One region of the Halanaerobaculum tunisiense genome, then DNA from elsewhere that is predicted to be linked to it. Evidence: riboswitches for the same ligand, from Rfam matches in the RefSeq annotation. Region 1 holds a riboswitch; the other holds the start of a gene.

Region 1 (4,369 bases):
ATAATAAGGATCATTTAAGGCAGTTTGTAGGGCAATATTACCTAAGGCAGAACCACCAATTCCGATTACTACAAAGTTATCATAATCCTCGCGATTAGCTACAGCAAATTCTTTAATCTCTTTAGCAACCTCTTGATGAGTTTCAGGAAGTTCCATCCAATCCAGTTCTCCTGCTTCTTTAGCTTCTAAAATAGCTTCATGTCCCTGAGTTACTTTCTCTTGCATAGCTTCTACATCTTCACGTCTATAGCCATGCTCAGTTCCTATTTTATCAACAAACATATTATTGACATCCAACTTGAGACACATTGACTCTTTCCAATCTTGATCTTGATAACGTTTACTCATTTCTTAATTCCTCCTCTTATTTTATTATCAGCTTATTTTAAAAAAATATTCTCTACTTCAAGCGTTTTCATCTTCTTCTCTAAATAAATAAAATAAATATAATATCTTCCTGTTATACCATTCTACTATATCATTTAATTTCCTGCAAAAAATTATTTTTTTATCTTTTTCAATAAAAAAAGAGCAACGTGTAATAACACATTGCTTGGTAGTTAAACTACTTTATGAAATTCTTCTACTTCTTCTAAATTATCTATTTTAGCTCTAAAAGATTCTCTAGCCACTGCAAATTTCTTTTGGCGTAGTAAAGATATAGTCTTATTACCGTAAAACTTCCATTCACCTCTATAAGTTACTTCTAAATCTAAATAACCCATAAATCCTAACACATCTTTTAGAGGATAACCAAAGAAAATTCCTATCTCATGAGGAAAATCCTGTTGTTGTAATCTCTGTTTTAAATAATTAATGTAACCAACTAGATTATAATCTTGAGGATAACCTATCTCCTGCAAAAACTTAAGTACATTAGATTGTCTAAGTTGCTCTTCTAAAGCTGATTGATGATAAAAAAGAACCTTCTGCCTCCCTTGCTTACGACCTAACTCTACAATCTCTAATTGATCATAAGCTAATAAAGTCTGCTTACAGTGATGCCAACGACTAGCATCCAATTTAATCCTTCTCATTTCAGTGGGCTTAACCCCCATAATTGTAGCTCCTATTCTTCTTAATAAACACTTACAGTACTTCTGACAACAACTAGCTTGTTCATTAGTTACTTTCCTCATTGTTATCCTCCTTATATATTAATTGATATTGGTTTTCATTTTCCATTAGTATATCAGCAATTAAAGCTATTGTCAATTACAAAAAAAGGGGTAGTTCCTAATGATTAGGAACTACCCCTTTAGATAACTATTAATTTACTATCGCATAATTTCTTGCTTTGTTCACTAGATAATCCTGGATTAATGTTACATTTCTCAAGATCATATCTTTAGTTAAAGCAAAGTTAACCTTCTCAATAACTTCTTCTATCTTAGCTAAATTATTACTAGTCTCAGCAGTTTGATAAACTTCTAACAATTCATCTGCTTTAGCCTTAACTTTCTGGAGTAATTTAGTTCGCTTAATATTCATCTTCCCAAAATCAACTACACTATCAACTAATAACTCAGAGTAATATCTAAAGACCTCCTCTGTCTTCCCTTTACTTATCCTTAAATCATTATTTCTAATTACTATCTTAAAAATTAAAAGATAAATTGCTAGTAAAGATATAATAATTTCAATTCTAGAATCATTCTTAAGATTTTGGACTTCTTGAATTTTCTCCTTGCTAACTAAGTTAACTATTTCTTGGGCTACTTGGTCACTAGATACTTGATTACTAATTCCTAGTAATTTTTTCAAAGATTTGATAGACATCCCTCCAAAAAGCGCAGGTCGGTTTCACCACTAACTCCATATAATCCAGGTGACCAGATAAAGATTATACTTCACAGTATCCTAACTAAATATTAAATTACTCATATTTACATTTTAAGTAAATTATGATGTCTTTTAGGTATTATAACACTATTAACTGTTAATTGTCAATAAAATACATTCTAATCATAGCATTCTTAGGATTAGTTAGTTATATATAAAGTAAATACTTAATTTCTGATGAATTAATATAAAAAGACCGTTAACCAAATTGGTTAACGGTCTTTCCTCCAATATCTACTGAGTTGTTACTTCATTAGCTCCCTTATTCTGTAGAATATCAGCAACATCATCAATCTTAGTCTCCGCTGTATCTTCTGCTGCCACTAAGATATTACCTTGCTCTACTTCCATAGCATATTTTTCTCCTGTTTCTTCGTCTAAACCATAATCAACCAAACCACCGGCAACTCCACCAGTAGTAGCACCAGTTAAACCTGCAGCTAAAGGACCAGCAGCCAAAAGCGGGCCAACTCCTGGAACTGCTAATAAACCTGCTCCAGCTAAAGCACCTGCTAATCCTCCTGCAACACCACCAGTAGCAGCACCATCAGTTAGATTCTGACCTTCTGTCATTTCTGCTCCAGCTTCTGCATCATCAGTCTCATCTTGTTTCGCTACCAGAGAAATCTGCTCCTCAGAGACACCTTGATTCTCCATTTCCTCAATTGCTTGCTTAGCTACATCCTGATCACTAAAGACTCCTAGAACTGTTGACATAGCTCTATCTCCTCCTAGATTGAATTTGGGCATAACTTTACCTCCCAAATTATATTTTAACCAGTTCTAAAAATAATATTTATTAGTTCGGAAAAATTATTCTCTTTAATATTTAAGGACATACTCTTACTTATATCATCTAAATAATGAGCATCTGAACTAGTTACCACAGAATAATTTTTCAATTGATTAAATTTAGTAATTGCTTGTTCAAAATTCATCTTATCTGAAATCTCTACAATAGATATATTTAAACCTGGAGGAATAAACCCTAAATTAGCCAGTAAACTATAATTTTTCTTATCAACATGAGCTGGAATCACTAAGCCCCCTAATTCAGTTACCTGATTGACTACTTGCTGGACTGTCAAATCAGTAGCAGTTAATAATAGTTTATCCAACTTAGCTATATATTCATCAGCTTGATTAGTTATTATCTGCGGGCCAAATACATCCTCTTGATTTTGTCTATCAGGTAGAGCCTGATAGACTATTTCCTGCCAGTCTAAAATCTGCTCCACTGTAGCAAATAAACAAAGTAAATGTACTTCCTCAACTGTAGTAACTTCCATTCCCGGAATAATAGTTAACGGAGTCTTCTGGGCTAATTCAACAGCTACTTGAACATTTTCCGCCGAATTATGATCAGTAATAGCAATCAAATCCAGCCCACAATCCAAAGCAGTATCAATGATATTTTGAGGAGTCATTAATAGATCTCCACAGGGAGATAAAACAGTATGCAGATGTAAATCAGCCACAATTGAAGCCACTTTAGTCAATTCCCAACTGATATAATTGCCCAGCCAACTGATAAGCTGACTGAGGACTGCTTAAAATAGTAACTTCCTTTTCTCTAGCCCGTTCAATAGTTTTCTCTTCAATTTCTAAATCTTCAACTACTACAATAGCTGCTAGATCAACCAATAAAGAAATAGCTACTGTATTCTGATGGCCCTGGACTGTAAACCACACATCACCTGCTTTAGCTTGAGCCATCACATTACTTAATAAATCACAACTATAACCACCACTAACTTCTACTTCTAAGTCCCCAGCCACAACTACCTCCAAATCCAACTCTGCAATAACATCTTTAAGTTTCATCTGTCTCCTCCTTTTGCATAACTGGTGGTAAAGAATTAGCCAAACCCGCCATTTTATCTGTCAAGTCAGCCAACTGTTGACGTAAGATAAAGACACAATCACACTGTGAAGCCAAACCGGCAATAATATCTTCTGCTAATGTCTCGCAATCAGGAGCCCCGCAAGCTGCACAATCAAGTCCGGGCAATGCTTCTATCTCTGTTTCTAACTTAGATAACTTAGCTATAGCAGAATCAAAATCTTCATCTAAAGGATCTACTGCATTAGACTGAAATTGATTATTGAGAGCAAATTGATAGTCAGTTACGTCTTGAGTAATAAATTCTGCCTCCTGACTAACCAATTGTTTGATATTAAATTTAGCTAAGAAAGGATTACTGATATTTAACACACCACCTACACACCCTGGTTCACAAGCTAATAATTCAAAAAATTTAATTTGAGATAAATCATCTCGAGCTAACTCCTCTAAGACAGAAATCACATTATGAATTCCAGCTACAGAAATAGTGTCTTCCGTAGATAATAAACTACTTTCGCCTCCAGTATTAGCCCAACCGATACCTAACTGGGGAAAACTATAATTTTCTTGTGTACTCCCTTCCATCTCTGTTATCTGTTGTAATAAAGGACGATAGATCTTATCTACAGCAATTGCTCCGGTAAAGAAACTTTCTTCCATCCCTAAAGGATTCTTGATTGC
Region 2 (4,369 bases), on a different contig from region 1:
TTACATCCTTTAGGTCCAGTAACGATGATTGATACTGCCGGAATTGATGATACAGGTGAATTAGGTGAGTTACGAGTCAAGAAGACTAAAGAAGTCTTAGGCCGGACTGATTTAGCAGTCTTAGTAGTTGATCCTGAACAAGGAGTTGGTGACTACGAGAAGGAACTGTTAGCAGAAGTTGAAGCTAGAGAAATACCTGTAGTAGGAGTTATTAATAAATTAGACAAAGTAGAAGAAATAGATGAACAAGAACTAATGGAAGAGTTAGGTACTAAGTTATTAACTGTCAGTGCTACAGAAGAGACAGGAGTTGAAGAACTAAAGAAAGAGATTGTCTTTAATGCTCCAACCGAATTTGAAGAGCCACATATTATTGGTGATTTAATCGAGCCTCAAGATACAGTTGTTCTAGTAGTTCCAATTGATAGTGCTGCACCTAAGGGGCGCTTGATCTTACCTCAGATGCAGACTTTACGTGATGTATTGGATAATGATGCGCAGGCAATGGTGGCCAAGGATACTGAATTAGAAGGAGCTTTAGCTGAGCTGGAGTCTAAGCCAGAGATGGTGGTAACTGATTCACAAGCCTTTAAAGATGTATCTACTGTAGTACCAGAAGAGATTAAGTTGACTGGTTTTTCTATTCTTTTTGCTCGCTATAAAGGTGATTTAGAGATTTATACTAGGGGAGTTAAAGGAATTGAAGCATTAAATCCGGGCGATCAAGTCTTAATAGCTGAATCTTGTACTCATCATCGGACTGCTGAGGATATAGGAACAGTCAAGATTCCTAATTGGATAGAAGGATTTGTTGGTGGAGAATTGGAGTTTGACCATGTAGCTGGCCGAGAATTTCCAGGACAGATTGAGAAATATGATTTGATAGTCCAGTGTGGTGGTTGTATGACGAATAGAAAAGAAATATTATATCGGTTAAAGAAAGCTGACAGTTTAGGTATTCCAGTTATTAATTATGGGATGTTGATTGCTCATGTGCATGGGATTTTGGATCGGGCTTTAGAACCTTTTCCCACTGCTAAAGAGATTTGGGCCCAAGAATAAGTAAAAAAGGGATGATGTAAGTGATTTATCTTGATAATGCAGCTACAAGTTGGCCGAAACCAGAACAAGTCTATCAGGCTATGGATCAGTTTATGCGCCAGAAGGCAGCCAACCCAGGTCGGGCCGGACATCAGATGGCTGCTCAAGCTGGGGAAGTAGTCTGGCAGACAAGAAATTTGATAGCAGATTTCTTTAATGCAACTAGTAGTCAAGAGATTATCCTAACTAAGAATGCAACGGAAGCTTTAAATTTGGCTCTGCAAGGTTATTTAGAAACAGGAGATCATGTAGTAACGACTAGTTTGGCCCATAACTCTATTTTACGACCACTAAAAGAATTAGAACCAGAGATAGAGTTAACAATTGTTCCTGCAGATAATAGAGGCCAGGTTAAGTTAGAGCAGATACAGAATAGTCTCCAGGAGAATACTAAGTTAGTAGCTGTAAGTCATGCTTCTAATGTAACTGGTTATTTATTACCTCTAGCAGAATTAGGAGAGTTAGTAGCAGATAAAGATATTAGATTATTAGTTGATGCCGCCCAGACAGCTGGGGTTTATCCGATTGATGTCCAACAGATGAAGATTGATCTGCTAGCTTTTACAGGGCATAAGTCTTTATTTGGCCCGCCAGGGACAGGAGGACTGTATTTAAAGGAGGATATAGAACTCAACCCCCTACTAACAGGAGGAACTGGTAGTAATTCAGAGGATATTTACCAACCTCGGATCAGACCAGATAGATACGAGAGTGGAACCCCTAATACAGTTGGTTTAGCTGGCTTACAGTCAGGAGTAGAATTTATTCTAGAGCAAGGTTTAGCTGATATTAGACAACATGAGAAAAAATTAGTAAAGTATTTAGTTACTGAATTAGAACAGATACCAGAAGTTAATTTATATAGACCAACTGAGATAGAGAATCAAGTGCAACTTCTGTCAGTTAATTTTGGCACTGAAGATGCAGGTGAAGTAGGTTATGTTTTAGATAAGGCCTTTGATGTAGCAGTCAGAACTGGTCTCCATTGTGCTCCTTTAGCTCACCGTAGTTTAGGTACTTTTGAACAGGGGACAGTTAGATTTAGTGTTGGTTATTTTAATACATTAGAGGAGATAAAAAAAGTAGTAGAGATCAGTCAAGAAATAGCTGCTGAAGTTTAGGAAGCTGGAAATATTAAGTAACAACTTCATTAATGAAGTTGCTATGGGAGATGAATAAACTTAAGGAATTATTTAAAAATATTATACCCTAATAGTATTTCAAATTGACTATCCTCCCCTGAATTCAGGGGAGGATTTGTTTAGTTAATCTATTTTTATAACTGGATTAAAAAATAATATCTGGTTGAGAAAGGAAAAACGAAAATTATCTAGTATTATTGTAATAAGTAATTAAAAAGTAAATAAATCGATTTATCCTCAAAAAAGTCACACTTATTGAAAAATAAGGTCGCAAAGTTATGAGTTTACGGTGTAATTATTATGCTAGGACTGTCAGGCTACCGAAAGGAATATTTCGTTTATAGATCCTATTCCTTAGTTTTATTTGGCGAGGAGTAGGATCTGTTTGTAATTATTGTAAAAAATATCTATGGGTTTATTTAGCAGGAATCTTGATTAAAATAGTGAATAAAATATAACATAAGGAATGGTGGTTAAATGTGACAGGAACTATAGTAAATACAATAGCAATTGTCATTGGAGGTAGTATAGGATTATTTTTGGGAGATAAACTCCCCAATTCGCTAAAAGAAGTTGTAATTCAGGGGCTAAGTCTTGCTGTCTTATTAATTGGGTTCCAAATGGCTCTCAAAGGTCAAGAAATGACTTTAATAATTTTTAGTTTAGTGATTGGAGGTCTGATTGGGGAAGGACTAAAGATTGAAACCAGATTAGAGCAGGTAGGTAATTGGTTAGAAGGAATATTTGGTAGTCAAGATGGTCTAGTAGTTGGCTTTGTGCAGTGTAGTTTGATTTATTGTGTGGGGGCTATGGCTATTATGGGGGCGGTTCAGGATGGATTACAACAAAATCCTTCTACTTTATATGCTAAATCACTACTAGATGGATTTTCTGCTATTGCTTTTGCGTCCACATTGGGGGCAGGGGTTATTTTAGCAGCTGGTTCTGTTTTGGTCTACCAAGGAACAATCACTTTGTTAGCTAGCTGGTTAACTAGTATTTTAACCTCCAATGTAGTGACTGAGATGACAGCTATTGGTGGATTATTGATTGTAGGAATTGCTCTTAATATATTAGAAATAACTGAGATCAAAGTGGGTAATTTATTACCTGCAATTTTAGTTAATGTTTTGTTAGTAACTTTCTTTTAGATCTTAGTTAGGTTGAAAATAATAAGTTAGGAAGGGGGGGAGACGATGTCTGAAAATAAGTCAAAAAAAGAGATCACTTTACAGATTATACCCCATACTTCGCAAGATGTATTCCGGATTCGAATTCCAAAAAAATGGTTAAGAGTTGCTGGTGTTTGTTTATTAGTTAGTCTGGTATCTCTACTAGGGTGTTTATATTATTACTATACCCAGTATGATTCTGTGCAGCAAAAAATAGCAACTCTTAAACCTTATGAGCAACAAAACAAACAATTAAAGAAGAAAAACGAACATTTGTATGAAAAGCTAGCTAAGTTATCTCGGGAGACAGAAAAAATAAAAGAACAATTTAGTCAACTAAAGAAAGAAAACCGTAAGATCAAGCAGATGGTTGATTTTAATAGCCAGCCTGACCAGCAAGCTAAAGTAGATTCTACAACAGTTAAAACAGTAAGTTATACTCCAAAGCAAGCAAATGAAAATGTGGTTCGACAGGCGGAAAAAAATGTTAGTTCTTTACAAAAGGATCTACCACAAGGGGAACAGAAATTATCCCAACTGAAAGAAGATGTCACAAGGTATAAAGATTATTTAGCTTCTAAACCACAAGGGTGGCCGATTAAGAAGCAGAAAGGAAAAATCAGCTCTGCCTATGGTTATCGTGATCACCCCGTATTGAATAGAAAAGTGTTTCATGATGGGGTAGACATTGGAGTCTGGTATAATCACAAGGCAATTGCTACTGGAAGAGGAAAAGTTATCTTTGCTGGGCAAAAACAAGGTTACGGAAAAGCAATTATTATTGATCATGGTTATGGCTACCGAACTTTATATGGACATAATAAACGATTGTTAGTTAGAGTAGGTGAGCAAGTAAGTAGAGGACAGACTATTGCTTTAACTGGTAATACAGGCCGGAGTACTGGTCCGCATCTACATTATGAAATTCAATACCAAGGTAAACCAATTAATCCT

The links. Region 1 has a riboswitch for cyclic di-GMP ahead of ACYQ3D_RS10420 (hypothetical protein). Riboswitches for the same ligand answer to the same signal wherever they lie in the genome.
Region 2: it holds a riboswitch for cyclic di-GMP, as region 1 does, so the genes downstream of both, ACYQ3D_RS01755 (DUF554 domain-containing protein) here and ACYQ3D_RS10420 (hypothetical protein) in region 1, are expected to answer to the same signal.

Annotation. Positions count from the first base shown of each region.
Region 1 covers NZ_BAAHYI010000012.1:40,304-44,672, forward strand. Annotated here, with positions in the region: gene ACYQ3D_RS10410 (glucose-6-phosphate isomerase) at 1-348, opposite strand, end outside; gene ACYQ3D_RS10415 (DUF3793 family protein) at 561-1,139, opposite strand; gene ACYQ3D_RS10420 (hypothetical protein) at 1,270-1,779, opposite strand; cyclic di-GMP riboswitch class II at 1,787-1,870, opposite strand; gene ACYQ3D_RS10425 (hypothetical protein) at 2,077-2,592, opposite strand; gene ACYQ3D_RS10430 (PHP domain-containing protein) at 2,616-3,332, opposite strand; gene ACYQ3D_RS10435 (DRTGG domain-containing protein) at 3,334-3,666, opposite strand; gene ACYQ3D_RS10440 ([Fe-Fe] hydrogenase large subunit C-terminal domain-containing protein) at 3,656-4,369, opposite strand, start outside.
Region 2 covers NZ_BAAHYI010000002.1:27,663-32,031, forward strand. Annotated here, with positions in the region: gene hydF ([FeFe] hydrogenase H-cluster maturation GTPase HydF) at 1-1,062, shown strand, start outside; gene ACYQ3D_RS01750 (aminotransferase class V-fold PLP-dependent enzyme) at 1,083-2,222, shown strand; cyclic di-GMP riboswitch class I at 2,479-2,568, shown strand; gene ACYQ3D_RS01755 (DUF554 domain-containing protein) at 2,723-3,394, shown strand; gene ACYQ3D_RS01760 (peptidoglycan DD-metalloendopeptidase family protein) at 3,440-4,369, shown strand, end outside.